DNA from 3 places in the Acidovorax sp. FG48 genome. Region 3 is predicted to be linked to each of the others. Evidence: predicted binding sites of a transcription regulator. Region 3 holds the regulator's gene; each other region holds the start of a gene.
What was found. The regulator FliA, encoded in region 3, starts transcription of late flagellar genes. The targets are predictions, from matches to a motif close to CTAAAGTTTNNNNNNNNNNNGCCGNTA.
Positions count from the first base shown of each region.

Region 1: the regulator FliA is predicted to act here: its motif matches at 1,453-1,479, upstream of ACODSU_RS13070 (YjfB family protein).
Region 2: the regulator FliA is predicted to act here: its motif matches at 3,790-3,816, upstream of ACODSU_RS00315 (FlxA-like family protein).

Region 1 covers NZ_JBMDJH010000008.1:12,381-22,529, reverse strand. Annotated here, with positions in the region: gene ACODSU_RS13080 (amidase) at 1-13, shown strand, start outside; gene ACODSU_RS13075 (NAD(P)/FAD-dependent oxidoreductase) at 30-1,175, shown strand; gene ACODSU_RS13070 (YjfB family protein) at 1,211-1,426, opposite strand; gene ACODSU_RS13065 (dihydrolipoyl dehydrogenase) at 1,529-2,944, opposite strand; gene ACODSU_RS13060 (IMPACT family protein) at 3,077-3,670, opposite strand; gene ACODSU_RS13055 (hypothetical protein) at 3,897-4,100, shown strand; gene ACODSU_RS13050 (GNAT family N-acetyltransferase) at 4,147-4,692, opposite strand; gene ACODSU_RS13045 (bifunctional helix-turn-helix transcriptional regulator/GNAT family N-acetyltransferase) at 4,755-5,717, opposite strand; gene ACODSU_RS13040 (YgiQ family radical SAM protein) at 5,909-8,320, shown strand; gene ACODSU_RS13035 (hypothetical protein) at 8,447-8,908, opposite strand; gene ACODSU_RS13030 (DUF1294 domain-containing protein) at 9,102-9,812, opposite strand; gene ACODSU_RS13025 (CoA transferase) at 9,831-10,149, opposite strand, start outside.
Region 2 covers NZ_JBMDJH010000001.1:60,688-70,836, reverse strand. Annotated here, with positions in the region: gene ACODSU_RS00335 (class III extradiol dioxygenase subunit beta) at 1-262, shown strand, start outside; gene ACODSU_RS00330 (Gfo/Idh/MocA family oxidoreductase) at 287-1,240, shown strand; gene ACODSU_RS00325 (ATP-dependent Clp protease proteolytic subunit) at 1,321-1,920, opposite strand; gene ACODSU_RS00320 (flavin-dependent oxidoreductase) at 1,989-3,305, opposite strand; gene ACODSU_RS00315 (FlxA-like family protein) at 3,429-3,782, opposite strand; gene ACODSU_RS00310 (sigma-70 family RNA polymerase sigma factor) at 3,919-4,737, shown strand; gene ACODSU_RS00305 (YdeI/OmpD-associated family protein) at 4,806-5,414, shown strand; gene ACODSU_RS00300 (aldo/keto reductase) at 5,472-6,491, shown strand; gene ACODSU_RS00295 (OmpA family protein) at 6,559-7,479, opposite strand; gene ACODSU_RS00290 (DUF4398 domain-containing protein) at 7,602-7,979, opposite strand; gene ACODSU_RS00285 (mechanosensitive ion channel family protein) at 8,354-9,457, shown strand; gene gap (type I glyceraldehyde-3-phosphate dehydrogenase) at 9,565-10,149, opposite strand, start outside.
Region 3 covers NZ_JBMDJH010000009.1:7,945-18,093, forward strand. Annotated here, with positions in the region: gene flhA (flagellar biosynthesis protein FlhA) at 1-680, shown strand, start outside; gene flhF (flagellar biosynthesis GTPase FlhF) at 677-2,170, shown strand; gene ACODSU_RS14050 (hypothetical protein) at 2,163-2,960, shown strand; gene ACODSU_RS14055 (RNA polymerase sigma factor FliA) at 3,127-3,843, shown strand; gene ACODSU_RS14060 (hypothetical protein) at 3,967-4,341, opposite strand; gene flgM (flagellar biosynthesis anti-sigma factor FlgM) at 4,384-4,704, opposite strand; gene flgA (flagellar basal body P-ring formation chaperone FlgA) at 4,799-5,605, opposite strand; gene flgB (flagellar basal body rod protein FlgB) at 5,838-6,308, shown strand; gene flgC (flagellar basal body rod protein FlgC) at 6,345-6,749, shown strand; gene ACODSU_RS14085 (flagellar hook assembly protein FlgD) at 6,771-7,427, shown strand; gene flgE (flagellar hook protein FlgE) at 7,458-8,708, shown strand; gene flgF (flagellar basal-body rod protein FlgF) at 8,757-9,497, shown strand; gene flgG (flagellar basal-body rod protein FlgG) at 9,541-10,149, shown strand, end outside.

The DNA of each region.
Region 1 (10,149 bases), on a different contig from region 3:
GTCGGCGGTTTGAACAGGAGACACCGACCATGCAAACCGTGGACACCATCGTGATTGGCGCAGGCATTGCCGGGGCCTCCGTGGCCTGGCAACTGGTACAGCCCGGCGCCGCAGTGCAGGGCGCCAGCGTGCTGCTGCTGGAGCGTGAATCGCAGCCCGGTTACCACACCACTGGCCGCTCGGCCGCGCTCTACATGGCAACCTATGGCACGCCCAACATCCAGGCGCTGACCCGGGCCAGCCGCGCGTTTTACGATGCGCCGCCGCCTGAATTTGGCGCCGACCCCATCCTCTCGCCCCGGGGCGTGGTCTATGTGGCAGGGCCCGACCAGCTCGATCTACTGAAGCAAGCCTACGACGAGGCGCTCGCCACCTCGCCCAATGTGCAGTGGGTGGAGCAGGCCGAGCTGCTGGCGATACTGCCCTGCCTGAAGCCCGAGGCTGTGGTCGCAGGCATGAGCGAGCCCGAGGCAGCGGACATTGACGTGAACGCCTTGCACCAGGGCTACCTGCGTGGCCTGCGCCAGCGCGGCGGCCAGGTGCTGACCCACGCCGAGGTGACGGCTGTGCGCCGCGAAGGCACTGTGTGGCAGGTGACGATGGCCGATGGGCGGGTGTTTGCCACCCCCACCATCGTCAACGCAGCGGGTGCCTGGGCCGATGTGGTGGCGGGCCTGGCGGGTGTGCCGCCGATCGGGCTGGAGCCACGCCGCCGCACGGCGTTCACCTTTCCGGTGCCCGAGGGCATGGACGCCACCCACTGGCCTGCGGTGATCGGCATCGACGAAAGCTTTTACTTCAAGCCCGATGCTGGGCAACTGCTGGGCTCACCGGCCAATGCCGACCCCACGCACCCGCACGATGTGGTGCCCGAAGAGCTGGACGTGGCCACCGGGATTTATCACATCGAGGAAATGACCCGGTTCCAGATCCGCCGCCCGTCACACACCTGGGCCGGGCTGCGCTCGTTTGTGCCGGATGGCGACATGGTGATTGGCTGGGACAACCATGTGCCCGGCTTCTTCTGGCTGGCCGGGCAGGGCGGATATGGGATTCAGAGCGCGGCGGGCGCCTCGTTGCTGGCGCGGCAGCTGCTGCGCGGCGAACCGCTGGCCGACGAGCTGGTGCGCGAGGGCGTGGGGGTCGAAGGGCTGTCGCCCGCGCGTTTGCGCTGAGCCGCCAGGGCCGAGAGAGAGGGGGGCTCAGCCCCTTAGGCGAAGGTGTTGACGTTGGTCCCCAGCGTACCGCTGGTGGCCAACTGGGGCTGCGGCATGGACTGCTGCATGGCGTCGATCATGGTGGCGGCCGACACGGCCTGCATGTCCAGCGCCTTTTTCAGCACCACCATGTTCAGGGCGTCGGACGTCTTGGCGCTGGCCAGGCTGGTAGCGGTGTTGACGATGCTGTTGGTCAGGGCGACGTCCATGGTGACTCCTTGGGGCAATAGTGGTTTATCGGCACTACAAAAGCGTGCTTGAGGGTTGTTACATGTGCAGGTGGCGGTGAAGCTGCGCTGTTCTGCATTGCCTTAGTCCAGCGCAGGCACCCCCAGGGCTGGGCAGGCGGCCAGGTCGGAGGTGCGGGCGTTCGGCAACTGTCGGGCTGCGTCGCGCAAGGCGGTGCGCAGGCCTTCTTCCAGCGTGGGGTGGTAGAACGGCATGCCCAAAAGATCGTGCACGGTCAGCTGTTGCTGAACGGCCAGGGCCAGCAGGTGGGCGAGGTGCTCGCCATCGGGGGCGCACAACTCGGCACCCAGCAGGCGACCACTCGCGTGGTCGGCATAAATGCAGAGGCGTCCCTGGTTGCGCTGCGCGGTGCGGGCGCGGCCCTGGTTTGCGTAGCTGGCGGTGCCGGTGATGGTGCTGTGCGGGTCCATGTCGGCCACGCGCGGCCCCACCACCGCCACGTTGGGGTCGGCGAACACGATGGAGAGCAAGCTGCGGCGCCGAAATCGCGTGGGCGTGGGGGCCAGGGCGTTCAGGCCTGCAATGTGGCCTTCATCGGCCGACTCGTGCAGCAACGGGGTGTGGGTGTTGGCGTCGCCCGCCAAAAACACCGGCAGGTCGCCAATCTGTTGGGTTTGCGGGTCTGCGGTGGGCAAGCCGCGCGCATCCAGCGGCACGCCCAGCGTCTCGAGGCCCAGGTGTTCGATGTTGGGCACCCGGCCCATCGCGGCGATGACCTGGTCCACCACCACGCGGTTGGCGCCACTCGCCACCTCGATGCCTCCGGGCACCTCGCGCAACTGCGCCTCGGCGCCCATGTGCAGGACCATGTCTTGTTTCAGCAGAGCGGCCAGCTCGGCGTTGAGCGTAGGATCGCTCAGCCCGGCCAGCGTGTGGCCGGTGGTGAATGCCGCCACCTCCAAGCCCAGCCGCGCCAGGGCTTGCGACAGCTCCACCCCGATCGGTCCCATGCCAATCACTGCAACGCGGGGGCCGAGACTGGGTTGCTCGAACAAGGTGTCGGTGGTGAGCATGCGGTCGCCAAACGCCAGCCATTCATCGGGCACGCGGGGGCGTGACCCCGTGGCGATGATGATGCTGCGTGTGGCGTAAGCCGTGCCGTCGATGTCCACCGCACGTGGCCCCAGCAGCGTTGCACGCCCTGACCTCTGGGCGCTGCCCAGCCCGTTGGTGGCCTGGGTGGCTCCTGCCACGAAGTAATCTCGCAGTGCGCGCACGCGCTGCAGCACGGCAGGCAGGTCGGCGGTCAGACCACTCGCGCCGCGCAGACCGAATTCTTCAAAGGTGTGGCGGCGGTGGAAGGCGTTGGCTGCCTCGATCAGCGCTTTGGACGGCATGCAGCCCACGCGCGCGCAGGTGGTGCCCCAGGGGCCTTCGTTCACGATGAGGTAGCGGTCGGTGCGCTTGCGCACTTCGCGCAAGGCGGCCAGGCCCGCCGTGCCGGCGCCGATGATGATGGTGTCGAGCGGTTGGGGCATGGGGCTCTTTCGGAGTCGGAAAAGCCGGAGTGTGTAGCGTGAACGGCCCCACCGCTGTAGGCATGCACGCCGTTTTACGAGGGCGCTGTGGGGGGCGCTTCCCAACCCTTTGTATGAAGGCGTAGCCCGGGGTCAGGCTTCGACATCCGACCAGCCCACGCGGCCTTGCCCATGGTCGTTGATGCGTTGCACAAAGGGCGCCGCTTGTGTTTGGGGCAGGCGCAGTTGCAAGGTGACCAGGGTGCCATGCTGAACGTCCACCAGTTCGGCACCTGCCGCCTCGATTTCTCGGCGCAGCAAGCCCTCCAGGGCATAGGGCACCTGGCATTGCAAGGTGGTCATGCGCTGCAGCGTGACCTTGGGGGCGGTGAGCAGCGCCTGGGCAATGGTGTCGGTGTAGGCGCGCACTAGGCCGCCCGCGCCCAGCTTGACCCCGCCAAAATAGCGCACCACCGTGGCCAGCACGCCTTCCAGGTCCTGGTGGCGCAGCACGTCCAGCATGGGGCGGCCAGCGGTGCCTCCGGGCTCTCCATCGTCCACCGCGGCAGACTGGCCGCCCGCCAGCAGGGCCCAGCAGATGTGGGCGGCGCCGGGGTGCTGCTTCCACAAGGCATCGACGGCGGCCTGGGCACTGGTGCGGTCGGCCATGGGTTGCACGCAGCCGATGAAGCGGCTTTTCTTGATGATGAGTTCGCTGTGCGCGGGGGCGGCCAGAGTCTGGGGCATGGGGCAGCGAGTGTACGGCGAGCATTTGGGGTGCCAGCCTGGGACGGTGTGTGACAGAAGTCACAGTCCATGCCCTCAAGGGCATGGATCGACACCAATCGCGTCGCGAATGTGCGTTCTGTCACACACACGTTTGGCGTGCGTTCCTACACTGCGGACTTGTCGCTGTGGCCTACGCTGTTGCTACGCATTTGAAAGCACCCGGGCCACCAGAAAAGGAACCGCCATGTTTGCCACTTCGCTCTCTGCACCTTTGCCTACCTCTCTCGCCAGCCATCTGTTTGGCCGTTTTATTGCCCCCTCTGGCGCCCAGGCATCGAGCCCCAGTGCGTTGGCATCGGCCGCCGCAATGCCCAGCGCGATGGACGAGCAGGATGACGATGCGATGCCGGACCTAGCACAGCGCGTGCGGGAAATTGGCGAGTGGTGATACGGCGCCCTGCGTGATGTGACAAACCACGCAGTGGAGCGCGTGTTTATTCGGTGTTGTCTACGCCGCCTTGTGCCTTCTCTAAGTCGCGTGCCATGAGCACGCTGGTGTAGTTGGTCAAAGGGCGCCAGTCGCACTCGCCCACCACCCGGTAACCCCAGGATTCATACATTGCTATCAAAGCGGTAGCGGGTTGTGCAGTGTCTAAAGCCATCACTCGGGCGCCTGCCTTGCGGGCATAGTCCAGGGCATAGGCGTGCAACTGTTTGCCGTAGCCCCGGCCTTTGGCGTCGGGGCTGATACAGAACTGGCACAGCGACCACACCGCAGGCTCGCGGTAAAGCGGTACAGTGGACTCGGGTTGCGGCGGTCGCAGCGTGGCGGTGCCCACATAGTCGTTTCCATCCAGCATCACCAGCCCCGTGCCAGAAGCAAATCGCTTGGCTGTGTCTTCCACGGACTGGTGGGTGCCCCAGTAGCGCAGGCCCCGCTGCGCGTGGGGTGCGTAGGCGGAGTGGATGAGGGCGGTCAGCCGTGCCAGGTCATCGGCGGCCGTGACGGGGCGAATCAAAAGCGGATCGGACAAAGTCATCGAGATGCTCCGTGCCCTCGCGTTGGGCGCTGCCGGTCATGCAGCGGATTGCGTAGCCTCATTCAAAGCTTCAGCTCCCAGGTTTCTCCCACCAATTGCTGACCAAAACCTTCGTAGGGCTCGGTCTTGACCAACTGAAAACCCCGTTGCGCATAGATACCGCGCGCCGCCGTCAGGCAGCTGTTGGTCCACAGCACCATCTTTTTGTAACCTTTTGCACGCGCAAAGGCAATGCATTCGTCGGTCAGGCGGGTGCCCAGGCCGAGGCCCCTGGCTTTGGGGCTGAGGATGAGCATGCGCAGCTGTGCGGTGGTGGGGGATTTGCGCACCACAAACACCGAGCCCACCCGCTCGCCGTCCAGCTCGGCGATCCAGGCCTTCTCCCACGCGGGCTGAAACTTGCGCAGAAACTGCGCCGCGATGTCTGCCACCAAGGCCTCAAACCGGTTGTCCCAGCCGTACTCGCGCCAATAGATCTCGCCATGCTGCTGCACCACCCAGCCCATGTCGCCGGGCAGAGGGTCGCGCAGAACGGCGATGCGCGTGCCGTCCGCGGCGTTGGAGGGGGCGGACAGCAGGGTTTCGATCCGCTCCATGGCCTCCACCACCTCTTGGCGCCGCGCCGGGGGCAAAGGCGCGAGCAGTGCGGCGGCCTCGTCGCGCGAGCGCTGCTGCAGCGGCTCGAACACCTCGCGCCCGGCAGCGGTGAGCGTGACCAGGCTTTGTCGCGCGTCCTTGGTGCTGGCGTGGCGTTCTATCCACCCTGACTGCTCAAAACGCCGCAGTATCCGGCTCATGTACCCACCGTCCAGGCCGAGCTCCCGTGCGAGTTCGCTGGCCACGGGTGCCTCGCGGTGCGCCAGTTCATACAACACGCGCACATCGGTCAATGACAGCTTGCTGCCCAGGTATGGGTCCAGCACGCCAATGCGGCGGGTGATGAAGCGGTTGAAGCGGCGCACGGCCTTCACCGCGCTCGGGGGAACGGGGAGGGGGTCGGAAGGGGTGGGGGCAACGTTGCTCATGAATGCCTTTGTCAGTTAATTAATTGACAAAGGCAAGTATATGCTTGATGGTCATCAAACCTGTATCAGTGAGGGGCAAGGGCCACCAAGGGGACAAAAAACGTCTGCCAACGTAAAATCGCGGGTTATCCACCACAGATGCGCCCTACAAAAGCCCCCATCGCACCGGGGGCGGCCGCGACCCCCTTTGCATGAACGCCCCCGTTGACGTCTCCTTTTTTGCGCGCGCCGCAAAGCCCTTGACCAGCTACCGTCCGTACTGGGCCAAGCGCTTCGGCACGGCCCCGTTCCTGCCAATGAGCCGCGCCGAGATGGAGAAACTAGGCTGGGACAGTTGCGACATCATCCTGGTCACAGGCGACGCGTATGTGGACCACCCCAGCTTCGGCATGGCCGTGATCGGCCGCACGCTGGAGGCCCAGGGCTTTCGCGTGGGGATCATCGCCCAGCCTGACTGGCAGAGCGCCGAACCCTTCAAGGTGCTGGGCAAGCCCAACCTGTTCTGGGGCGTGACGGCGGGCAACATGGATTCGATGATCAACCGGTACACCGCCGACCGGAAGATCCGCAGCGACGACGCCTACACCCCCGGCGATGTGGGTGGCAAGCGCCCCGACCGAGCCGCCATCGTCTACAGCCAGCGCTGCCGCGAGGCCTACAAGGACGTGCCCATCATCCTGGGCGGCATTGAAGGCAGCCTGCGCCGCATTGCGCACTACGACTACTGGAGCGACAAGGTGCGCCGCTCCATCGTGGTGGACAGCAAGTGCGATCTGCTGCTGTACGGCAACGCCGAGCGTGCGCTGGTCGAGGTGGCTCACCGCATTGCTGCGCGCGAGCCGGTCGAGAAAATCACCGACGTGCGCGGCACGGCCTTTGTGCGCCGTCCCGACGATGAAAGCGGCAAGGGCTGGTTCGAGATCGACTCCACCACGGTGGACGAGCCGGGCCGGGTGGAAGCCCACATCAACCCCTACATGACCACCAGCGAGCAGGCCGCAGCGCAAGGCAGTACCTGCAGCAAAGACGATGGAAGTGCTACTGATTCTGTAGCGGTTGCCGCAGATAGCACCAGTGCTACCGACCAAAATAGCCCCAATCCCGCCATCCAGCCGATCCAGTTCGTTGCCAACCCCGCGCTCAAGGTCAAGCTCAAGGTCCCTCCGCGCGAGAAGACCGTGATCCGCCTGCCCAGCTACGAGCAGGTCAAAAGCGACCCCGTACTCTACGCCCACGCCAACCGTGTGCTGCATCTGGAGACCAACCCGGGCAACGCCCGCGCCCTGGTGCAGGCGCATGGCGAAGGCGCCACGGCGCGCGATGTGTGGATCAACCCGCCGCCCATCCCGCTGACCACGGCCGAGATGGACCATGTGTTCGATCTGCCCTACGCACGTGGCCCGCACCCCAGCTACGCCGACGAAAACGGCAGCCATGACGGCGCGACCAAGATCCCCGCGTGGGAGATGATCCGGTTCTCCATCAACATCATGCGCGGCTGCTTTGGCGGCTGCACCTTTTGCTCCATCACCGAGCACGAGGGCCGCATCATCCAGAGCCGCTCGGAAGATTCGATCATCCAAGAGATCGAGGACATCCGCGACAAGGTCAAGGGCTTCACAGGCACCATCAGCGACCTGGGTGGCCCCACCGCCAACATGTACCGTCTGGGCTGTCGCAGCCCCGAGATCGAGGCCGCCTGCCGCAAGCCAAGCTGCGTGTACCCCGGCATCTGCCAGAACCTCACCACCGACCACGGCCCGCTGATCAAGATCTACCGCCGTGGCCGCGCGCTCAAGGGCATCAAGAAGATCCTCATCGGATCGGGCCTGCGCTACGACCTGGCCGTGAAAAGCCCCGAGTACGTGAAGGAACTGGTGCAGCACCACGTGGGGGGCTACCTCAAGATCGCGCCCGAGCACACCGAGCAGGGCCCGCTCACCAAGATGATGAAGCCGGGCATCGGCAGCTATGACAAGTTCAAGCAGATGTTCGAGAAGTTCAGCGAAGAGGCGGGCAAGAAGCAGTTCCTGATCCCGTACTTCATTGCTGCGCACCCTGGCACGAGCGACGAGGACATGATGAACCTCGCCATCTGGCTCAAGAAGAACGGTTTCCGCGCCGACCAGGTGCAGACGTTCTACCCCAGCCCCATGGCCACGGCCACGGCCATGTACCACTCGGGCCGCAACACCCTCACCAAGGTGCGCCGCCAGATGCGCGACGAGGCCGAGGAATCGGTGGACATCGTGCGCGGCGAAAAGCGCCGCCGCCTGCACAAGGCCTTTTTGCGCTACCACGACCCGAACAATTGGCCGCTGCTGCGCGAGGCGCTCAAAGCCATGGGCCGGGCGGATTTGATTGGCAACGGCAAGCACCACCTGATCCCTACCTTCCAGCCCTTGACGGACGGCGGGTACCAGAGCGCGCGTCGCAAGAACTCCACGCCCACAGGCGCGAAGGCCGCAACGGCTGCACCCGTCAAGCAGGTCAAGCCCATGAAGCCCGGTCAACCGCAGAAGGGCCGCATACTGACCCAGCACACCGGCCTGCCACCGCGCGTCACGGGTGCCGCTAAGCCGTCCGCACGCAAGCCGCGCTGAGATCGATGGCGGCAGCCGCGGTCCACTGACAGTGGGCGCGGTGGATGAGACGCCGAAAGGCTCCTAGCTCAATGACGCAGCCGCCATGATCCTGCCTCTAAGAGTGCTGGGCGATTTCGTGGAGCTTCAACCCTCTGCCGCGTGGGTGCCAACCACCACCGACTGCGGGCCAGTGCTGGCGGGCTGCGAGATCAGGTCTTCGATGATGAAGGTGCGGTAGTAGAACGCCGTGACTGCACCTTCGGGCGCAATGGCGTTCACCACGCTGTCGGCCTCGTCTTTGTCTGCCATAGCGATCAGCAGGCCGTGGTGCCCGGTGCCCGCCAGATCGGCAATGCGCCGCACCATGTCGCCTTCGGCACCCACAGACGGGAGCGGCGCGTCTGCCGTACCCAGCGTGTGCACAATTTCTTGCAGGATGACCTCGGGGCTGGCGTACGCAATATCGCCCTGGTGGCTTGCCGCCTGCAGCGCGAGCGCTGCCTGGCGCGTGCAGTCTTCATCGGGGAACAGGGCGAACACCTGGCCGGTGGGGTAGAAGATGCCGCCCATATTGGTCATGGAGGAATCAAGGACGAAGGGTTTCATGGACATCTCCCAAGGTGTTTCAGACCTTGGGATTGAAACCGGGTGCCCGTAAACGCTGTGTAGGTCTGCGGGCTGTCTTTGCGTCAGCCTGCGGTGCGCTGTTGTAGATCAGGGCTTGCTGATGTGCACAAAGTGCCTGTTGCGCCAGTGCTTCATGGCTTCTTTGCTATCAAATTTGATAGCAACGGCGGCACTACAACCCGTGCAACCATCCGCCCAGCCAAGCGACCACGGCCGCGCAGTGCAACACCACGGTGGCCCAATACACCGCGCGGAACTCCGTCTTGCGCGATTTGTGCCGCAGCCATTGCTGGGCAAACCATGCGCCCGGCCAGCCGCCCGCCAGGCTCAACATGTGCAGGTGGCTCTCTTTGGTGCGCCACTGGCCGTTTTGCGCGGCGCTTTTGTCCATGGCGTAGACCAGAAAGGTCAGAAGGTTGACGCCTATGGCGGCGCCCAGCACCCACCAGGGCAGCCGGCCTGCCCAGAGGCCCCAGGCCACCAGACTCACCCAGCCCAGCATCAGCAGGTGTATCAGCGCTGAACCGGCGCCGGTGGGCGGCTGGCTGGCCGTTGCAGGGCGTTTGCGTGGGGCAGGCTGTGTCTGACCTGCGCGCTGCGCAGGCGTACGCCGTGTTGGGTGCGGAGATGTTGACTGCGTGCGCGTTGGGCTCTGGGGCTGGATGGCACCTGCAGCTGGCCCCACAGGCAACACAGCCATGGCCCGAGGCCCCTTGCCGCCCACGTGAATCTCTTCGTACACGACGGTAAGCCCTTCACGCGGCGGGGTGCTGCCCCGGTAGTCCCGCACATGAAAAAACACATCGGCAGACGTGTCCGGGCTGCGGATAAAGCCAAAGGCGCGGCTGGCGTCCCAGCGGACGACGGTGCCTTGCTTCTGCATCGGTCAGCGCGCCCGTCTTCAAGCCAGGGTGTGCAACGGGATGTCTTGCGCCACTGCCAACGCATCGAGTTGTGCGCGGGTCTGAGTCCGCAGAAAAGCCGCCACAGCCGCGTGGGTGTCGGGGGCGCGCAGCACCTGGGGGTCACCCGTAGCAGGCAGGCCTGCAGCAGCGCACAGGCTGGCGGCAAAGTGCGGCTCCAGCGCAGCCACGGCCACACGGCCGTCGGCGCACGGGTAGATGCGGTAGCCCGCGTGGTGGCCGCCCACGTCACCGTCGGGCGTGGTCAGGCCCCAGTGGCGCGGCTGGGCCAGCCAGGCTGCGGCATCGGCCAGGGCC
Region 2 (10,149 bases), on a different contig from region 3:
GCGTGCCGGCCTCATCAACAAGGAGTTCGACAACGCCTTCCTCGACAAGCTCATCAGCGATCCCGAGGCCGCCGCCAGCATCCCGCACATCGACTACGTGCGCGAGGCGGGCAGCGAAGGCATCGAGCTGGTGATGTGGCTCATCGCGCGCGGCGCCATGGCCGATGTGGCCGGTGGCAAGCCGCCGAAGGTGGCGCACCGCTTCTACCATGTGCCCGCGTCCAACACCGCCGTGGGCCACCTGATTCTTGAGAACACCTAAAAAACACGCCAAAGGACACACACCATGACCATCAAAGTCGCACTCGCAGGCGCTGGCGCCTTCGGCATCAAGCACCTGGACGGCATCAAGAACATTGACGGCGTTGAAGTCGTCTCCCTCATCAGCCGCGACCTGGCCAAGACCCAGGAAGTGGCCGACAAGTACGGCATCAAGCACGTCACCACCGACCTGGCCGACAGCCTGGCCATCAAGGAAGTGGACGCCGTGATCCTGTGCACGCCCACGCAGATGCACGCCAGCCAGACCATTGCCTGTCTGGAAGCGGGCAAGCATGTGCAGGTCGAGATCCCGCTGTGCGACGTGCTGGCCGATGGGGAGAAGGTTGTCGCCCTGCAAAAGCAGACCGGCCTGGTGGCCATGTGCGGCCACACCCGCCGCTTCAACCCCAGCCACCAGTACGTGCACCAAAAGATCACGGCCGGCGAGTTCAACATCCAGCAGATGGATGTGCAGACCTACTTCTTCCGCCGCACCAACATGAACGCGCTGGGCCAGCCCCGCAGCTGGACGGACCACCTGCTGTGGCACCACGCTGCCCATACGGTGGACCTGTTCGCCTACCAGGCGGGCAGCCCTATCGTGAAGGCCAACGCCATCCAGGGCCCCATCCACAAGGACCTGGGCATTGCCATGGACATGAGCATCCAGCTGCAGGCGGCCAACGGCGCCATCTGCACACTGTCGCTCAGCTTCAACAACGACGGCCCGCTGGGCACCTTCTTCCGCTACATCGGCGACACCGCCACCTACATCGCCCGCTACGACGACTTGGTGAACGGCAAGGAAGAGAAGATCGACGTGAGCCAGGTGGATGTGTCGATGAACGGCATCGAGCTGCAGGACCGCGAGTTCTTCGCCGCGATCAAGGAAGGCCGTGAGCCCAACGCCAGCGTGGCCCAGGTGTTGCCGTGCTACCAGGTGCTGCACAACCTGGAGCAGCAGCTCAACGCAGGCTGATTGCAAGCAAAAATGGCTGCTGGCGCTTATCCATCAGGCGCTGGCAGCTATTCATGTGATAGTTATTGGGGTGTGCGGCCTCACCCCTTCAATGCCGTCTTGTGCTCGATGACGCGCGAGACCAGGCCGTAGTCCACCGCCTCCTCGGCCGACATCCAGCGGTCCCGCTCGATGTCTTCCAGCACCACCTCCAGTGGCTTGCCTGTCTGGCGGGCAATGGTGCCCGCAATTCGCTCACGCGCTTTCACCATCTCGCGCGCCTGGATGGCGATGTCGCTGGCCGGGCCACCCGCGCCGCCGCTGGGCTGGTGGATCAGAAAGCGGGTGTTGGGCAGGCACACCCGCCGCTCACGCGGCGCTGCCAGGTACAGGTGCGTGGCAGCGCTGCCCACCCAGCCGGTGCCGATCATGTTCACCGGTGCAGAAATGAAGCGCACCAGGTCGTGGATCGTGTCGCCCGACTCCAGGTGCCCGCCGGGCGAGCTCACCAGCATGTCGATGGGCTCGGCGCTCTCTGCGTCCAGCGCAATCAGCCGCCGCGACACATCGGCGGCCACGGTGTCGGTGATGGTGCCGAAGACCAGCAGGGTGCGCGCCTTGAAGGCCTTTTCTTCCAGGTACGAGGTGCGCGGCTCGGCGCCCTGGGCGGAGGATGGGGTGTGGGTGTCTGGCGTGTCCATGGGGCCAAGTCCTTGAAAAGAGTCACAGGACTGCCTTGACGAACGAGACACGCCGGGCGTGACAGCCCTCAGCCTGCGGCTACGCGCTGACCCGGTGCAATGGTGGGCGGTGCCGCGTTCAGCGTCTCGATGGCAAACCCCGCCGCCGCCTTGTAGCGGGCCATGAAGCCCTCGCGTTCCTCGCGCGGCAGCACGTCGTCGATGTGGTCGAACACCCCGCCGCAGCGCTCGTCCACCAGCCCCAGCAGGCCAAAGGGGCCAGAACCTCGGTTGCGCAGCACCAGCGCAGAGATGTCCTTGCACAGCTTGTCGTCGTAGGCGCGCAGCGCCTGCGGGCCCACGCCATGCGCAATCAGCTGCGCGCCCAGCACGCGCGCATCCACGATGGCCTGGCTGGCCCCGTTGGAGCCCACGGGGTACATCACATGCGCCGCGTCGCCCAGCAGCGCCACGCGGCCGTCTACCCAGGTGGGCACCGGGTCGCGGTCGATCATGGGGTATTCAAAAATGTCCTTGGCACCGCGCAGCATGGCGGGCACGTCCAGCCAGCTGTAGTTCCAGCCGTCAAAGTGGTGGATGAACTCCTCCAGCGCCACGCGCCGGTTCCAGTCGCCGTGCTGCCAGCCGCCCTGGTTGTCCACCGTGATCTCGGCAATCCAGTTGATGGTGGCCAGCCCTGTGGTCGGGTCGGGTGGCGTGATGGGGTAGAACACCACGCGGTGGCGCAGCGAGCCCACGCCCACAAACGACGCGCCCGTACGCACCGGCACCCCCGGCGTGGTGCCCCGCCACATGATGGCGCCACCCCACTGGATGGGGGGCTGCGTGGGGTGCATTTGCGCCCGCACGGCCGAGTGCAGGCCGTCGGCCGCAATCAGCAGCGAGCCCGCTACTTCGCGTTGCGTGCCGTCGCGTGTTTCGACGATGGCGGTGACGCCATTCGCATCCTGCCGGTAGCCCACCACACGTTGCCCCAGCTGCACGGCGTTGTCGCCCAGGCGGGCTTTGACGGCGTGGTACAGCATCATCTGCAGCTGACCCCGGTGCACCGAATACTGCGGCCAGTGGTAGCCCGCCTCCAGGCCGCGCGGCTCGGCATACACCTCGTTCCCGTTGCGGCCCACCAGCGCCCATTCGCGCGCCTGCAGGCCAATGGTGTCCAGCACGTCGTTGCCAAACCCCAGGTCGTGCAGCTCGCGCACGGCGTTGGGCTGCAGGTTGATGCCCACGCCCAGCGGCTGCAGTTCCGGTACCGTTTCAAAGACGATGCAGGGCACGCCGATCTGGTGCAGGGTGAGGGCGGTGGCCATGCCACCAATGCCGCCACCGGCGATCAGCACGGGGTGGGCGGAAGAAGGGTGTGAAGTAGTGGGTGCGCCAGACATGCCGAGATTGTCCATGCAATGGCGGGTGGAGCTTGTCGCGGACGCCGCAGTCCCATGCGGCGCCGGGCGCATGCCGGGGGCGGTGTGCTGCAGGTTGGCAGCCTTCTCCCCAAGCCCTACTGCTCAGGCGTAGGTATCGACGTTGTTGCCCAGCCCAGCAGATGGAGTCTTTGCCGCCTGGGTCTTCTTTTGCTGCGCGGCATTGGCCGCCGCCTCTTCGGCCTTCGCCACCTGGGACAGTTGTTGCTCTTGCTGTTGCGCGCGCTGTATCGCCGTAATCTGGGCTTGCACCATCTGGATCTGCGCCTGCAGCAGCTTGGCCTTCTCTTGTTTGGCCTTGGCGTCCATATCGGAACTGACCACGCCCTTGAGTTCCTCCGTCAGTTCACGCAGCTGCTTTTGCAGCTTGGCGATGTCGCTGCTGCCGCTGGAGGAAGAAGGTTTGACGGGGGATGAGGTGGTGCTGGCAACTTGCATCCCTGGTTATCGGCAAGGCGCAGGGAAAGTTGACGGGACCGCTCGCAAAGGGGGCGATTGAACTGAATGCCGCCTACCCATCCGAGCCATGGTCTACCGATGTGCGGCTTGCCGCAGCCTGTGGCACCATGCTCCGATGCAGAACGATGAACACCTGATGGCGCTGGTGAACGCCAACCGCAGTACCCTGCTGCGCGCCGCTACGCGCCTGCTGGGTTCTGCCGAGGCCGAGGACGCCGTGCAGGACGCCTACGTGCGTGCGCTGGAGGCCCAGGCCCCGGCGCTCAATGCGGCCCAGGCGTGGCTGTTGACGGTGGTGCGCAACCTGGCCATCGACCGCCTGCGGCGGCGCCAGTGGATGGCCCAATGGCTGACCGAAGCCACGCGGACCGCGCATGGCGATGTTGCCGGTTCGGTCGTGCCCTCGGCAGAGGCCGATGCCGCGCTGGCGCAGCAAGCCACGCTCGCATTGCGGCGGCTGGCGGCGTGCGTCACGCCCATGGAGGGCGCCGCAGTGCTGCTGCATGCAGTGTTCGATGCCAGCCATGCCGAGCTGGCACAGACCACCGGCCGGACGGAAGCGGCCAGCCGCCAGCAATTGCGCCGCGCATTGCAGCGCCTGCGGCAAGCCGAAGCGCAGGCCCGCCACGGTGATGGACGCGATGAACCCAGTGACGGCGACCCGGCGGTGCTGCGCCTTTATTTGCAGTCGCTGCAATTGCGGGACCCGCAGGCGCTGTGGGCCCTGCTGCACCAGCCGCCCGTGAGTGCGATGGCGACGCAGCGCTCCGTGCAATCCGTACCACCGCGTGCCTCGCGAGCACCGGCCACGGTGGGTGGGGTGGTTCAGGTGGGCGGGCAACTGGGTTTGGTGCTCACGCTCGACGGCGTGACACTGTGCGTGTTGCCCCTGGGGCCCTGCGCCGAGCTGGCCCAAGACGTCGTGGTGGCCTAGCCGACCCACCGGCACAGCAGCAAGAGCCAGCCCGCCCGGCAGCACACAGGAAGGACGTTCGCAACACCATGGCCTCCCAGACCACCCCTACCTTCTTCGCCACCCCCCAGGCATTCCGCGAGTGGCTGGAGCGCCATGCGGCCAGCGCGCCGGAGTTGCTGGTTGGTTTTCACAAAGTGGGCTCGGGCCGCCCCAGCATGGGCTGGTCGGAGTCGGTGGACGAAGCCCTGTGCTTTGGCTGGATCGATGGCATCCGGCGGCGCATTGACGAGCACACGTATTCGATCCGCTTCACGCCGCGCAAGCCGTCGTCGATCTGGAGTGCGGTCAACATCGCCAAGGTGGAGCAGTTGCAGGCGGCAGGCCGCATGACGCCTGCGGGGCTGGCCGCTTTCGCGCACCGCAAGGCCGACAAGTCGGCCATTTACTCACACGAGCAGGCGGGGGTGGCCGAGCTGCCGGTGGCGCTGCAGCGTGCATTCCAGCGCAACAAAGCCGCGTGGCGGTACTTTCAGGAATCCACACCGCCCAGCTACCGCAAGGTGATGCTGCACTGGGTCACATCCGCCAAACGCGATGCGACCCGGGAGGCCCGGTTTGCGCAGCTGATGGCCGCCTGCGCAGCGGGTGAGCGCATTGAGTTGTGGGCGAAGCGGCCGTCCAGTACCAAGGCTTAGTCCGGCCCCAAGCCCGAGCCACCCGGTAGGTTGCCGCGCTTGCCGTAAGCTCGCGGAATGCAACAAAGAAACCTTGGACCTTTCTCCGTCTCGGCCATCGGCCTGGGCTGCATGAACCTCTCGCACGCCTATGGCGCGCCGGTGTCTGCCGAGCAGGGCGAGCGCGTGCTGCTGGCCGCGCTGGATGCGGGCGTGACGTTGTTCGACACCGCCACGCTCTATGGCTTTGGCGCCAACGAAACCTTGGTGGGCCGTGTGCTGAAGCAGCACCGCAGCCGTTTCACCCTGGCCAGCAAATGCGGCATGCAGGGCGTCGATGTGAACGGCGACGGCAAGCTGGTGCGCGTGATCGATGGCCGGCCCGCCACGCTGCGCCAGACCTGCGAAGACAGCCTGCGCCGCCTGCAGACCGATGTGATCGACCTGTACTACCTGCACCGCTGGGACAAGAAGGTGCCCATCGAAGACAGCGTGGGTGCTTTGGCCGACCTGGTGCGCGCGGGCAAGATCCGCAGCATTGGCCTGTCGGAGGTGTCTGCCGCCACCCTGCGCAAGGCCCACGCGGTGCATCCGATTGTGGCGGTGCAGACCGAGTATTCGCTCTGGACGCGCAACCCCGAGATTGCTGTGCTGGACGCCTGCCGAGAACTGGGCGCCGCGTTTGTGGCGTTCAGCCCCGTGGCGCGGGGCTTTCTGTGTGGCGATCTGCGCGATGTGAGTACGCTGGATGCCAAGGATATCCGCCGCGCCATGCCCCGTTTTGCGCCCGACGCCTATGCGGCCAACCTGGCGCTGCTCGACGGCTACCAGGCCATTGCGCGCGATGTGGGCTGCACGCCCGCCCAGCTGGCGCTGGCATGGCTACTGCACAAGGCCGAGCACATCATCCCCATCCCCGGCACCACCAGCGTGGCGCATTTGCAGGACGACTTGGGCGCCGCCAATGTGCGGCTGCATGCCGCCACCATGGCGCGGCTGGACGCGCTGATCAACGAGCGAACGGTGGTGGGTAGCCGCTACAACGCGCAGAGCGCGAGTGAAGTCGATACCGAGACGTTTGAAGACCGCGCAGCGTGAGCGGCGCGGTCTGGGGGGACATCAGCACCGCAGCTTCACTGCGGCCTGAGAGGGCGTGTGCCAGGCGTCAACGCCCGCGCAGGTTCCCCTTGTCATCTGCAATCACGATCTCCACACGGCGGTTCATGGCGCGGCCTTCGGGTGATGCGTTGTCGGCCACCGGGTGGGCCTTGCCATAGCCGCGCGCGGTGATGCGGCTGCTGTCCACCCCGCGCTGCACCAGCGCATCGCGCACGGCCTGCGCGCGGCGGTCTGACAGGTCCTGGTTGTAGCTGTCGCTACCCACGCTGTCGGTGTAGCCCTCGATCAGCAGCTTGCGGTCCGGAAACTGCTTGAGGAAGTTGGCCAGCTTGTCCAGACGTGGGGCCGCCTGGGCTGACAGCTCGGCCTTGTTGAAGGCAAACAGCACATCGCCCAAGGTCACCAGCAGGCCGCGCTCGGTTTGCTGGGCTTCCATGTCGCGCAGCTGGGCTTCGAGTGCGCGCACACGGTCTTGCGCGGCGTTGGCCTGGGCCATGGCGGCGGTGGCTTGTGCCTGCTGTTGTGCGGCGCGCTGCTCGGCGCTCATGGCCTGCTGCTGTGCCTGTTGTGCGCGCAGGCGGGCGGCATCGGCCTCCTGGGTGCGGGCTTGCAGGCGGATGCGATCCGCTTCGCTGCCGGCCTGCTTGATATTGGCATCGAGCTGGCGTGCCCGGGCCGTGTTGGTGGCGATCTCGGCACGTTGGCGGGCGATGTACGCCAAGTGGTTGGTCTCAGACGTGTCCTTGTCATCGGCCCACACGCGGTCGGCCTGGGCCAGGGCATCGGTGGCCTGCTTGAGTTCGAGCTGGGCGTACTGGTTGACGGCCGGGTCGCCTGCCGCAGTGCTCACGGCAGTGCGGGCTTCTTCGAGGGCGGGCGACGGGGTGGTACTGGCGCAGGCGGCCAGCAGGCCCAAAGCAATCAGGCTGGTGCACAGGGCGGTGGTGCGGTGAAAAAAGCGTGGCATGGTCGGGTGTTCCTTGGGTGTTGGAGTGAATTCAATCGCGGTGCCATCGGGGGCCTTGGCGCCGGTGGGCAAGAGGCGCAGCCGCCAGGCGAGGCGCACTCGGCACAGCGCAGGGCGCTGGACTAGCGGGGCGATCGGCGGTTGATTTCTTCCTGCAGTGCGCGGATGCTGTCCTGCACCTGGGCCAGGGTGGCGGCATTGCCCGCAGCGTCGGCGCGGGTCTCGGCCACGCGGGCATCCACCTCGGCCTCTGCGGCGAGGCGGCGCGCGGCCACATAGTCCTTTTCTGCCATGGCCTTCTCGGCCTGGATGAGCTTCTCGCGGGCCTGCTGCAGCTGCACGGGGGCGCTGGTGGCCACTGCCGGTGCCGCCGCCACGCGGTTGACGGTGGTGCGGGTGACCGCCATCTGTTCGGTGGGGGCTGGGGTGGACGAACAGGCGGCCAGTGCGCCCAGTGCGAGTGCCGCTGTGGCAGTGCGGATCAGTGCAGTTGATTGCATGGTGTATGGGACTCCTCTGGAGGTTATTGGAGACGCCGCACCCGTGTGTGGGGTGGGCAACCAGGGGGTTCTGGTGTTGATGCATTGTTGGGGCCCGCTCGGCGAGCGGGCGTAGGTCCTGCCTCTGTATCGCTGTCGGGCACGTCTTACGAACATTTGCACGCCGGGCGCTGACACTGTGAGTGCGACGGATATGAAGGCGCGCTGGGGAACTCTCGCTTTGCAGGGGTCTCGATCAAGGGCAACACGCGCGCTCACCGCGTTGTTCCCAGGCTGCGCCATCTGCTGCCGATGCCTTTGCGCGGGCTGTTTGCGTACACCGTACGCCCGCTTTCCACCCATCCCCCTTGCACAACGAAGAGGAGAGTTACTGCATGCCGCCATCCACGTTTTTCACCTGGGTCCAGGAGACCACTTTTGCGGGGGTGCCGCTATGGAGCCTGTGTGTAGCCCTGGCAGCGGCGGTCGCTACCTATGCCGCCATCCTTGTGGTGCTGCACCTGCTGACCCGCCGCGCCAAGGGGTGGGCCACGCAGTCACACAGCGGCATGGCACTGACCCTGGTGGACGTGCTGGAAGGCACGAGCCGCACGCTAATGCTGGTGGTGGCACTGCTGGTGGGCGCAAGCCTGCTGGACCTGCCGGGCCGCTGGGAGAGCCGTCTGAGCCAGCTGTGGTTTGTGGCCGTGGCGCTGCAGATGGGGCTGTGGGGCATGCGCGCGATTGGCATCGGCGTGCGCCGCTATGTGGAGCGGCACTCGTCCAGCGGCATGACGCAGGTCAGCGCCTCGGCCACGCTCATGTCGTGGGGGCTGCGCACGCTGCTGTGGAGTGTGGTGCTGCTGGCCATCTTGTCGAATGTGGGCGTGAACATCACGGCCTTCATCGCCAGCCTGGGGGTGGGCGGTATTGCCGTGGCGCTGGCGGTGCAGAACATCCTGGGCGACTTGTTTGCCTCGCTAGCGATTGCGGTGGACAAGCCTTTTGAGGTGGGCGACTTCATCGTGGTGGGCAACGTGTCGGGCACGGTGCAGGTGATCGGTCTCAAGACCACGCGCATCCGCAGCTTGCAGGGCGAGCAGATCGTGATGTCCAACACCGACCTGCTCAAGCAGACCATCAGCAACTTCCGCATGCTGGAGCGGCGGCGCATCGTGTTCACCTTTGGCGTGGCCTATGACACCACCCCCGAGCAGGCGGAGGCGATTCCAGGCGTGGTGCGCAAGCTCATCGAGTCGCACCCGGAGCTGCGCTTTGACCGTGCGCATTTCAAGGCGCTGGGCACCAACTCGCTGGACTACGAGGTGGTCTATATCGTCGAAGACCCGGCCTACAACCTCTACATGGACCTGCAGCAGTCCATCAACCTGGGGCTGCTGCGCGAGTTCAAGGCCATGGGGGTGGAGTTCGCATTCCCCACCCGCACGGTGCACATTGCCAGCGCACCGCCGCAGGCACCTGCTGCTGCGGTGTCCTGATTGCGCAGGCGGGTACTGCGTAGGCAAAAAAAGCCGGCAGCCTTTGCAGGCGGCCGGCTTGAACAGGGTAGTTGCCTCTAGCGCTTTTTCAACTTCTCAAAGAAAGCTTACTTGGCGACCACGCGCACCATTTCCAGGCACTTGTTCGAGTAGCCCCATTCGTTGTCGTACCAGCTCACGACCTTCACGAAGGTGCCGTCCAGCGCGATGCCGGCGTCCGCGTCAAAGATCGAAGTACGGGTGTCGCCACGGAAGTCGGTGGCCACCACCTTGTCTTCGGTGTAGCCCAGCACGCCCTTCAGCGCGCCTTCGGACTGGGCCTTCATCTCGGCCTTGATTTCTTCGTAGGTGGCGGCCTTTTCCAGCTCCACTGTCAGGTCCACCACCGACACGTCGGAGGTGGGCACGCGGAAGGACATGCCGGTCAGCTTCTTGTTGAGGGCTGGGATCACCACGCCCACGGCCTTGGCAGCGCCAGTGCTCGAAGGAATGATGTTTTCCAGAATGCCACGGCCACCGCGCCAATCCTTGTTCGACGGGCCGTCCACGGTCTTTTGCGTGGCGGTGGCGGCGTGCACGGTGGTCATGAGGCCGCGCTTGATGCCCCACTTGTCGTTCAGCACCTTGGCCACGGGGGCCAGGCAGTTGGTGGTGCACGATGCGTTGGAGATGATGGCCTGGCCCGCGTAGGT
Region 3 (10,149 bases):
AGGAAGCCGCACAAATGGCGGGTTTTACCGTCGTTGATTCCGAAACCGTGATGGCCACCCATTTGTCACACTTGATGCAAGTGCAAGCCGCCAAGCTCCTCAGCCGCACCGAAACGCAGCAGCTGGTGGAGCACGTGGCCAAGCTGGCTCCCAAGCTCATCGAAGAAGTGGTCCCGAAAATGGTCTCCATCGCAACGTTCCAGAAGGTCCTCCAGCTGCTGCTGGAAGAGTCTGTGCACATCCGCGATATCCGCACCATCATCGAGACGCTGGCCGAGCATGCCGGTGCGGTCTCCGACCCCGTCGAGCTGGCCCGCCGCGTGCGCATTGCGCTCTCGCCCGCCATCGTCCAGCAGATCTACGGCCCCACCCGCGAGCTCAACGTCATCGCCATCGAGCCCGGCCTGGAGCGCCTTCTGGTGCAGGCCCTGGGCAACACGGCAGGCCCTGCGCTCGACCCCGGTGTGGCCGACATCCTCACACAGAAGGCCGCCGAAGTGGCCCTCAAGCAGGAAGAGATGGGCCTGCCCGCCTGCCTGCTGGTTCCCGATCAGATCCGCAATGCCATCTCCCGTCTGGTGCGCCGCGTGGCGCCCCGCCTGCAGGTGCTGGCACACAGTGAAATTCCAGAGACCCACACCATCCGTATTGGGCCGATCCTTAAAGGTGCATCAGCATGAACATCAAACGCTTTACCGCCCCCACCTCCCGGGAGGCTCTGGCCAAGGCGCGCATGGCCTTTGGCGACGGCACGCTGATCCTGTCCAACCGCCCCACGGCCAACGGCGTGGAAGTGGTGGCCACGGCCGAAGACACGCTGTCGGCCCTGGATGGTGGTGCCCCCGCCTCTTCGTCCAATGCGCCCCTGCTGGCACCCAGCACCCCGCGCAGCGCCCCACAGCGCGCCAGCCAGCCGGCGGCAGCATCGGGCCTGGGCCGCAACCCGGTCGAGGAAGACACCGAACAGCTGGCCATGAGCACGCTGTCGTTCCAGGACTATGTGCGCGAGCGCATGCTGCGCCGCCGCCACGAGGCCCTGAACGGCCCGTCGGAGCCCCAGACACTGTCTGAACGCAGCCGCGACCAGGAGCCCGAACGCGAACGCATGTCCACCCCATCGGTGGCGCGCCACAACCCGCTGCGCACCATTCCGATGGACATCCCGCCCGAGCCACCACGCCGCCGGCAGGAGGCTCCCAGCGCCCACCTGATCCAGTCGAACAACCAGAGCGTGATGAACGAACTGCATGCGATGAAGGAGCTGATTGAGGACCGCTTCAACACGCTGGCCTGGCTGGGGCAGGCACGCCAGAACCCGATCCAGTCCAACCTGATGCTCAAGATGATCCGTGCTGGTTACTCCCCCTCGCTGGCCCGTGCTGTGCTCGAACGCATGCCCGAGGATCTGTCGGCGGGCGAATCGGTACGCTGGCTGATGGAGGTGCTGGAGCGCAACCTCAAGACCGACCAGACCGATCCCCCCCTATATGAACAGGGCGGCATCTTCGCCATGGTGGGCTCGACCGGCGTGGGCAAGACCACCACCACGGCCAAGCTGGCAGCGATGTGTGCACGCATCCACGGCCCCGGCAGTGTGGGGCTGATCACACTGGACACCTACCGTGTGGGCGCGCACGAACAACTGCGCACTTACGGGCGCATGCTGGGCATCGTGGCCCACTTGGCGCACGACCGTGCCGCGCTGCAAGACCTGCTGGGCCTGCTCAGCGGCAAGAAAATGGTGTTGATCGACACCACCGGCGTGGCCCCCAGGGACCCCCGCAAGCGCGACATGCTGGATGTGCTGGACCTGCCCCATGTGAACCGCCTGCTCGTGCTCAACGCCGGCTGCCATGGCGACACGCTGGATGACGTGCTGACCGCCTTCAAAACCGACGGCTCGCAACAGGCCATCCTGTCCAAGGTGGACGAGGCCGTGAAGCTGGGCCCCGCCATCGACGCGCTGATCCGCCACCAGATGGTGCTGCGCGGCGTGACCAATGGCCAGCGTGTGCCCGAAGACTGGGAGCGTGCCAACGCCCACCAGCTCATCAGCGCCTCCATGCGGTCGCCCGCCAAGTCGGCCTTCGACCCCAAGGCCACCGACCTGAACTTCTTTTTTTCGCACTCTCCCGATACCGTGACGGAGGGGGGATTGGTCGATGCTTGATCTGGGTTTTCATCAGGCGGCCAGCCTGCACAGCCTCACCCCGCAGGCGGAGCTGCGGCTGCTGGCGGTCGCCAGCCAGGGCAACACGGCGAATGGCCTCGAAACGCTGTGGCAGATCTGCGCCAGCCTGCAGCGGCTGGGCTACCCGGTGGTGGTGCTCGACGGCACGGCGCAGGAGTCCGACGACAGCCCCGGGCTGCTGCACCTGCTGCAACACGCCACATGGAATGACGGTGCCAGCCTGAACCTGGGCGCCACTGCGTCTTCGCTCGCCGTGATTCCGGCGGCCAAAGGGCTGCAGCACCTGAGCCGCAAGGCCGGTGACACCGCCCGATCCCCCATGGAAAGCCTGTTGCCCTACTTCAGGACCTATGGCCTGATGGTGATTCACGCACCGGCGTCCACCCTGGGGCCCCTGCTCACCCACACGGCCACGGTGCCGCTGGTGGTCATGGGCAGCGGCGCAGCGGGGGTGATGACGAGCTACAAGAGCCTCAAGCAGATCGCGCTGCACACGGGCTTGCCCTCCATGGTGGCAGCCTTGCTGCACAGCAACACGGCCGCCGAACGCCGCAAGGCCCAGTCCCAGTTGATGACACTGCAGGCCTGCGCCGAACGCCATCTGGGCGGCCCCATTCGCACCACCACCATTGCCACGCAGAACCCCCAGGATCTTCAGCGTCTGGCCTTGCAACTGCTGGAAAATGCGGGCACCATGAACGGAGCGCTGGCTGCGCTGACACCCAGCAACTTGACAGGCATGCCTGCGCATTTTGTCCGGAGCCACTGACCAGAGCCTGTGATGCACCTCTACGTACCCACGTTGACCCGCACTGCCCCCAACGGTCTGGCCAGTCGCCAGCCCCGCGAGGCGGATGAAGTTCGGGCGATGGCACCCCCAAGCGGCTCCAGAACAAGATCGCATACCCGCCTTACCAGTGCATAACACCCTCTCTATGTACACCGCCAAAGGCCAGCTTGATCGCGATGCCATGATCCGCCAGCATGTACCGCTGGTACGGAGGATTGCGCACCACATGATCGCCAAGCTGCCTCCCAATGTCGAACTGGATGACTTGATCCAGGTCGGCATGATGGGGCTCGCCGAAGCCCTCTCGCGCTATGAAGTCGCGCAGGGCGTGCAGTTTGAAACCTTCGCCACCCAGCGCATCCGGGGCGCCATGCTCGACGAGTTGCGCGAGGGTGACTGGATGAGCCGCAGCTCGCGCAAGAGCCAGAAAGACATCGAGCACGCCGTGCACCGGCTGGAACAAAAGCTGGGCCGCAGCCCGCTGGAGTCTGAAATAGCTGGCGAAATGGGCATGAGCCTGGCGGACTACCAGAACCTGCTGGGCAAGGTACGCGGTACCCAGCTGGTGTACCTGGAAGACATGACGCATGGCAACGACGACGAGGACGGTTTTCTGGACCGCCACGTTGCCGACAGCGCAGCCGACCCGGTGGAGCTGCTGCGCGATCAGCGGCTCAAGACATCACTGGTCAACGCCATCAAGACCCTGCCGGAGCGCGAGCAGCACATCATGGGCATGTATTACGAACATGACATGAACCTCAAGGAAATTGCCGCCGTGTTGGGCGTGACCGAGTCTCGGGTGTGCCAGTTGCACAGCCAGTCGATTGCCCGCCTGCGCGCCAAGATGCGCGCACACTGAGCCCGCGCGTCAGGCCACGAGCCGGGCAACACAAGGCATTGCGGGGCCAACAGTTTGGATGGCTGCGCGGGCGGGCACCTCTTGCGCCCTGGCCCGCCCCTCCCTCAGAAAAGTCTTTGGTGCTCAGCCCGCAGAGCGGTAGATGCGCGCCACGCCTGGCGCAGCTCCGCGCGCGCCCAGGCCGTCCCCGTAGGTAGAAGCTGCATTGGACGGAGGCAACAAGCCCGCGGCCTGGCGGTCGGTGACGGCGGCCAACCGGGCCAGGCTGTCACGGTGCAAAGTCAGCATGGTGCGGATGGCATCCGCACGCTTCTGCAGCGAAGCCGGTAGCGGCATGCCACGCGCGGCGGCTTGTTCGAGCGCACGCGAAAAGTCGGCCGCTGCATCGCGCAAGGCCGTACTGTGTTTTTCCAGAGAGAGGGGATCTGCCGCGAGAAGTGCGGCGGAGACTTGTTCGATCCGCTGTTCAACAGCTGAGAGAGATTCTTCCAGAGTCATGGCGCATTGTGCGACGGATTGCGCCCTCTAACAAAACGCCGATCAGCCCCGGGAGCGGGACAGGATCTCCTGGGCGTTGGACAGCAGTTTGTCGGCAATGGCTTCCGCGTCGACCGAAAATTCACCCTTCTCGATGGCAGCGCGCACGGCCTTGACCTTGCCTGCATCAAAATCGGCCGTGCTGCGGGTGGCGGGGCTGAGCGCGCGGGCTGCGGTGGACACCGTGACGGGCACACCGGCGGATGACGCAACCAGTGCGTCTTTCGTGGCTCCTTCCGCCGCGCTGGCGGGAGCCTTGGCTTGCTTGGCAAGCCCCGTCGGCGGCAACCCGCCCGGCAGTTCCGGTGTTTGACCTATCTTCATCGCTCTCTCCACCACCCCGTTGGATGTGGGGCATCAGTAGCAATGTTTTCGACCCATTTGGCCCGGACTTTAGCCATTTATTACCGGGGCGTCATCACAGAGTGACATCCACCGTCCCAGAATCGTTCACAGTTCCGCTCACGATACGCCCATTCTCCATGCGAACACGCACAGTCTGTCCGGCCGAGCCCGCCGTCAACGCCTGGCCCGCCGAGCTGACTGCGTAGCCGGGCCCCTGGGCCACCACCTTCACCTGCGCACCCGCCTTGAACAGCAGCGGGGCCCGCACCATGGCCTGGCGCACCGCCTGACCCGCCACGAGCTGGCGAGCGGCGGTCTGACCCACCCACAGGTCAGGGTTGGCCAGGACAGGGGAGGCATCGGCCGCCCAATCCACTTCGGCCTCGGTGGCGTCGTTGGCCGTCAACACGGCGCCCGGCGCTACATTGTTGGTCAGCACCCAGGCGGGCCCAAACGCTTTGATGGTGACGGGTAAAAACACATTCCATGCGGTCGCGCCTTCCACACAACGCAGCCCCAGGCGTGTACGGCCCCACAGGCGAGCACCCACGGGGAGATAAGGTTCAACGCGCGCACAGGGTGCCAGCCGCAGGCGCGAATCCAGTGAGCCAACACTCACTTCCATGCGCAGCGGCAGTGCGGAGGACTGGTTGCGAGCCAGAGCATCGTCCAGCCAGCGCTGGGTGAGCGGGCCGAGGTCTGCCGCAGGGTCCGCCGCCGACTGGGCGTGAGCGACACCGCTGGCACCGAATGCGGCCCCGGCCACGGCACCCACCAGACACCAGGTGCGCACCAAGGCGCCAGCACGCACAAGCAGCCGCGGCCGGGCGGCGCAGCGCAGCGCGGCGTTAGCGTCAGAAAAAAGGGTGTGGGCGGTCATAGGGGCCTCCTGGGCATCGGATGGCCAGGCTGCCTGCGCACGGGGCGCAACGGAAGGCAGAGGCCATTTCACCCCTGGAACTATAGGCACGCGCCTTGAACGCAAAACCCGGAACTGCGCATCCATTTGCCACTTCTTCGCGCTTTAGAAAAAAGGCGCGGTTTCCATAATCAAGCAACGCCAAAAAGGCCCCTCGGGCTGGCGACTTTGCAACCGACGGTGTGAGGCACACATGCTTGACAAGATGACTAACCAGCTGAATTTTCACGGCAACGCCCTGGTGCTGCGCGGTGAACGCCAGCGCGCCATCGCCAGCAACATTGCCAACGCCGACACGCCGGGCTATGTGGCTCGGGACTTCAAGTTTGGCGATGCGCTGCGCGAGGCCACGGGCGTGACATCTTCGGCCACCGGCACGCCCGGCGCGGCCATCACACGGCTGGCCACCAGCGGCTCGTACGGAACCGCGGGCACCACCGATCCGCACCACATTCCGCTGCCCACCGTGAATTCCAGCACCAGCATCGACCGGCAAGGCGCTCTCGGCTACGCCGTGCAGACGCAGCCCAGCCTGGACAACAACTCGGTGGACCTGGACCGCGAGCGTGCCAACTTCGTGGACAACGCCGTGCGCTACGAAGCCACGCTGCGGTTCATCAACGGCAACGCCAAAACCATGCTCAGCGCCATTCAGGGCCAATAACTACGCAGCCCAGCAGCTCAGAAAGCGAGCCACCCCATGTCCATGTTCTCGATCTTCAACGTGTCCGGCAGCGCCATCAGCGCGCAGTCGCAACGGCTCAACGTGGTGGCCAGCAACCTGGCCAATGTGGATGCAGTGGCCGGTCCCGACGGTCAGGCCTACAAGGCACGCCAGGTGGTGTTCCAGACAGCGCCGATGGGCGCCGACAGCTCTGCAGGCGTCAAGGTCAGCGGCATCAGCGAAAGCAACGTGCCGGGCCGGCGTGTGCACGATCCCAGCCACCCCTCGGCGGACGCCGAGGGCTATGTGACCCACTCCAACGTCAATGCCGTGGAGGAGATGGTCAACATGATCTCCGCCTCGCGCTCGTACCAGAACAACGTCGAGGTCATGAACACGGCCAAGTCGCTGCTCCTCAAGACCCTGCAGATGGGCCAGTAATTCCCGGGAGACCCCACCATGATTGTCAGCAGCGCCACCAACACCACGCCTACGGCGGACTCGTCCAGCACGAAAACCAACTCGGCCACCGACCCGGCAGCCGCGCAGGACCGCTTCTTGAAACTGCTGGTGGCGCAGCTGAATAACCAAGACCCCATGAATCCGCTGGATAACGCCCAAATGACATCACAGATCGCACAGATCAACACTGTGACGGGCGTTCAGCAGCTCAACGAAACCGTCAAGTCCTTGGCAAGCCAATTCGCCGCTCAGCAACTGATGCAAGGTAGCAATATGGTGGGCCGGCAGGTGCTCGTGGAGGGCAACACGATGACCGTGGACGAGACCAGCAAGAAAGCCACTGGCGCATTTGATTTGGCGGGCTCCGCCGCCAGTGTGACCGTGCAGGTGCTCGACCCGACAGGCAAGCAAGTGGGTGTTGTCGAGATGGGCTCACTGCCCGCAGGGCGTTACAACTTCAGCTGGGACGCCGCGCAGTACCAAGGTGACGCCAATGTGCGATTCAAGGTGGTCGCCAACAACGCCAAGGCAGTCGTAGGAGCTACGCCGCTGGCCGTGGACAAAGTGGTCGCCGTGAGCATGGATGGCGGCAAGCTCCAGCTGCAACTCGGGCGCGGGGGCGTTGCCACACAGGATGGCATCAAAGCGATTTTGTAATTTCCCAGACTTTCCACCAGGAGCACCAATATGTCATTCCAACATGGCCTCTCAGGCCTCAACGCTTCCAGCAAAAACCTGGATGTGATCGGCCACAATATCGCCAACTCTGGGACCACCGGGTTCAAGGCATCCCGCGCCGAGTTCGCGGAAATGGTGGCCGCATCCATGGGTGCTGGTGGCGGAAACTATGGCATCGGCGTCGAAGTGGCCGCAGTTTCACAACAATTCTCGCAAGGCAACATCACCGTAACCGGCAACAACCTGGACGTAGCCATCAATGGCAACGGATTTTTCAAGGTCATGCAGACCGATGGTTCTGCGGCCTACACCCGCGCTGGCAACTTCAAGCTCGACAAAAACGGCGATCTGGTGACCAATACCAGCGCCAAAGTCATGGGCTTCAAGGTGGACCCGACCACCGGCCTGAGCACCTCCGAAGCCACCCCCCTGAGCTTTCCCACAGGCGCGCCGATCCAAGCTAAGCAGACCGACAACATTACCGCCACGTTGAACCTGGATGCGCGCGCCAACGATGCCGTCGGGGTGCCCGCCGATCCTGGCCCACCACCCGTCCCCGCCATTCCACCAACACCGCGATCCACCTACGGCACTTCGATCAATGTGTACGACACCCAGGGTGTCGCCGTACCCGTCAATCTTTATTTCGAGAAGAACGGATCGAATACTTGGGATGTCTTCACGAGCCTGGATCCGGCAGCCACCTCCGTAGGTACCGTCGTCTTCGATGGCAATGGCGTGTATGACATCACAGCCAACACCCCCATCACCATTCAAGTGGACCCCGTCGCGACCAACCCGAACAACCCACCTGCCCCTTGGGACGTCACCCTCGACCTGTCGAATTGCACCCAGTTTGGCAGCAAATTTGCTGTGGCAGACCTCAAGCAGGACGGCTACGCATCGGGCGACCTCACAAGCATCAACATTTCCAACGACGGTATGGTCATGGCCAGTTACTCCAACGGCGTGACACGCGCCGAGGCGCAAGTGGCGCTGGCAAACTTCCGCAACCCCCAAGGCCTGCTCTCGGTGGGAGGAAACAACTGGGTGGAGTCTTTCGATTCTGGCCCAGCCGTCCTTGGCAAGCCCGGGGACGGTAATTTCGGCGCCCTGCGCTCGGGCGCCCTGGAAGACTCCAACGTGGACCTCACCGCCGAGCTGGTGAACATGATGACCGCCCAGCGCGCTTACCAGGCCAACGCACAGACCATCAAGACGCAAGACCAGGTGATGTCCACCCTGGTGAACCTGCGCTGATCGGCTGACCGCCCCTACTGAACCCGCCCAGGACCCCGGAGAGCCCCCATGGACCGCATCATCTACACCTCGATGACAGGCGCCAACGCCGCTGCCCACCGGCAGGCGGTGCTGTCCAACAACCTCGCCAATGTGTCCACCGGCGGGTTCCGCGCCGAGATGTCCACCTTCCGCTCGGTGCCGCTGCAGGGCGACGGCGCCAAGACGCGCGTGTTTGCGCTGGAGGCCACCTCGGGCTACGTCAATACCCCCGGCCCCGTGCAGCGCACCGGCCGCAATCTCGACGCGATGGCCGCAGGCAACGCCTGGTTTGCCGTGCAGGGCCTGGATGGCACCGAGGCCTACACCCGCGCCGGCAGCTTTGAAGTGTCGGCCACGGGCCAGCTGCTCACCCCCACCGGACTGCCTGTGCTGTCGGATGGCGGCGCGCCCATCGACGTGCCGCCCGGAGCCGATGTGTCGCTCGGGTCGGACGGCACCGTGACCTCCAAGATTCCGGGCCAGCCCGCCCAGGCCATTGGCCGCCTCAAGCTGGCCACGCCCACGCCCGAAGATCCGCTCAAACGCGGCGACGACGGGCTGTTCCGCACCACCTCGGGCGACCCCATGCCCAACGACGCCAACGCCCGCATGCTGTCGGGCGCGCTGGAGGGATCGAACGTGAACCCGGTCGAATGCATGGTTGGAATGATCGCTGCATCACGCCAGTTCGAGCAGCAGATGAAGCTGCTGCAGACCGCCGAAACCAACGACAAGACCGCCAGCCAGTTGCTGAGCATGAACGGCTGATGCCGCTGCCCCACCCTGCACGCACCCGCCAAAAGGAAGCACCATGATCAACTCCCTCTGGATCGCCAAGACCGGCATGTCTGCCCAGCAGACCCAGCTCGACGTCATCTCGCACAACCTGGCCAACGTCTCCACCACCGGCTACAAGCGCAACAACGCGGTGTTCGAAGACCTGATCTACCAGAACCTGCGCCAGGTGGGCGCCAATACCACCGAGCAGAACCAGCTGCCCACCGGCCTGCACCTGGGCCTGGGCGTGCGCACGGTGGCCACCAGCCGCAACTTCATGCAGGGCAGCCTGCAGGAGTCCAAGAACAACCTGGATGTCGCCATCAACGGCAACGGCTTCTTTGAAGTGACCATGCCCGATGGCACCGTGGGCTACACCCGCGATGGCTCGTTCCAGGTCGATGCCCAGGGCCGCATGGTCACATCCAGCGGGCTGCCTGTGGTCAACGGCATCACCATTCCGGCCAACGCCACCAGCGTCACCATCAGCGCTGAAGGCGCCGTGGCCGTGACCGTGCCGGGCAACACACAGCCGCAGACGGTGGGCAACCTGGCCATGGCCAGCTTCATCAACCCGGCCGGCCTGGAGCCCATCGGGCAGAACCTGTTCAAGGAATCCGCTGCGTCCGGCCAGCCCCAGCAA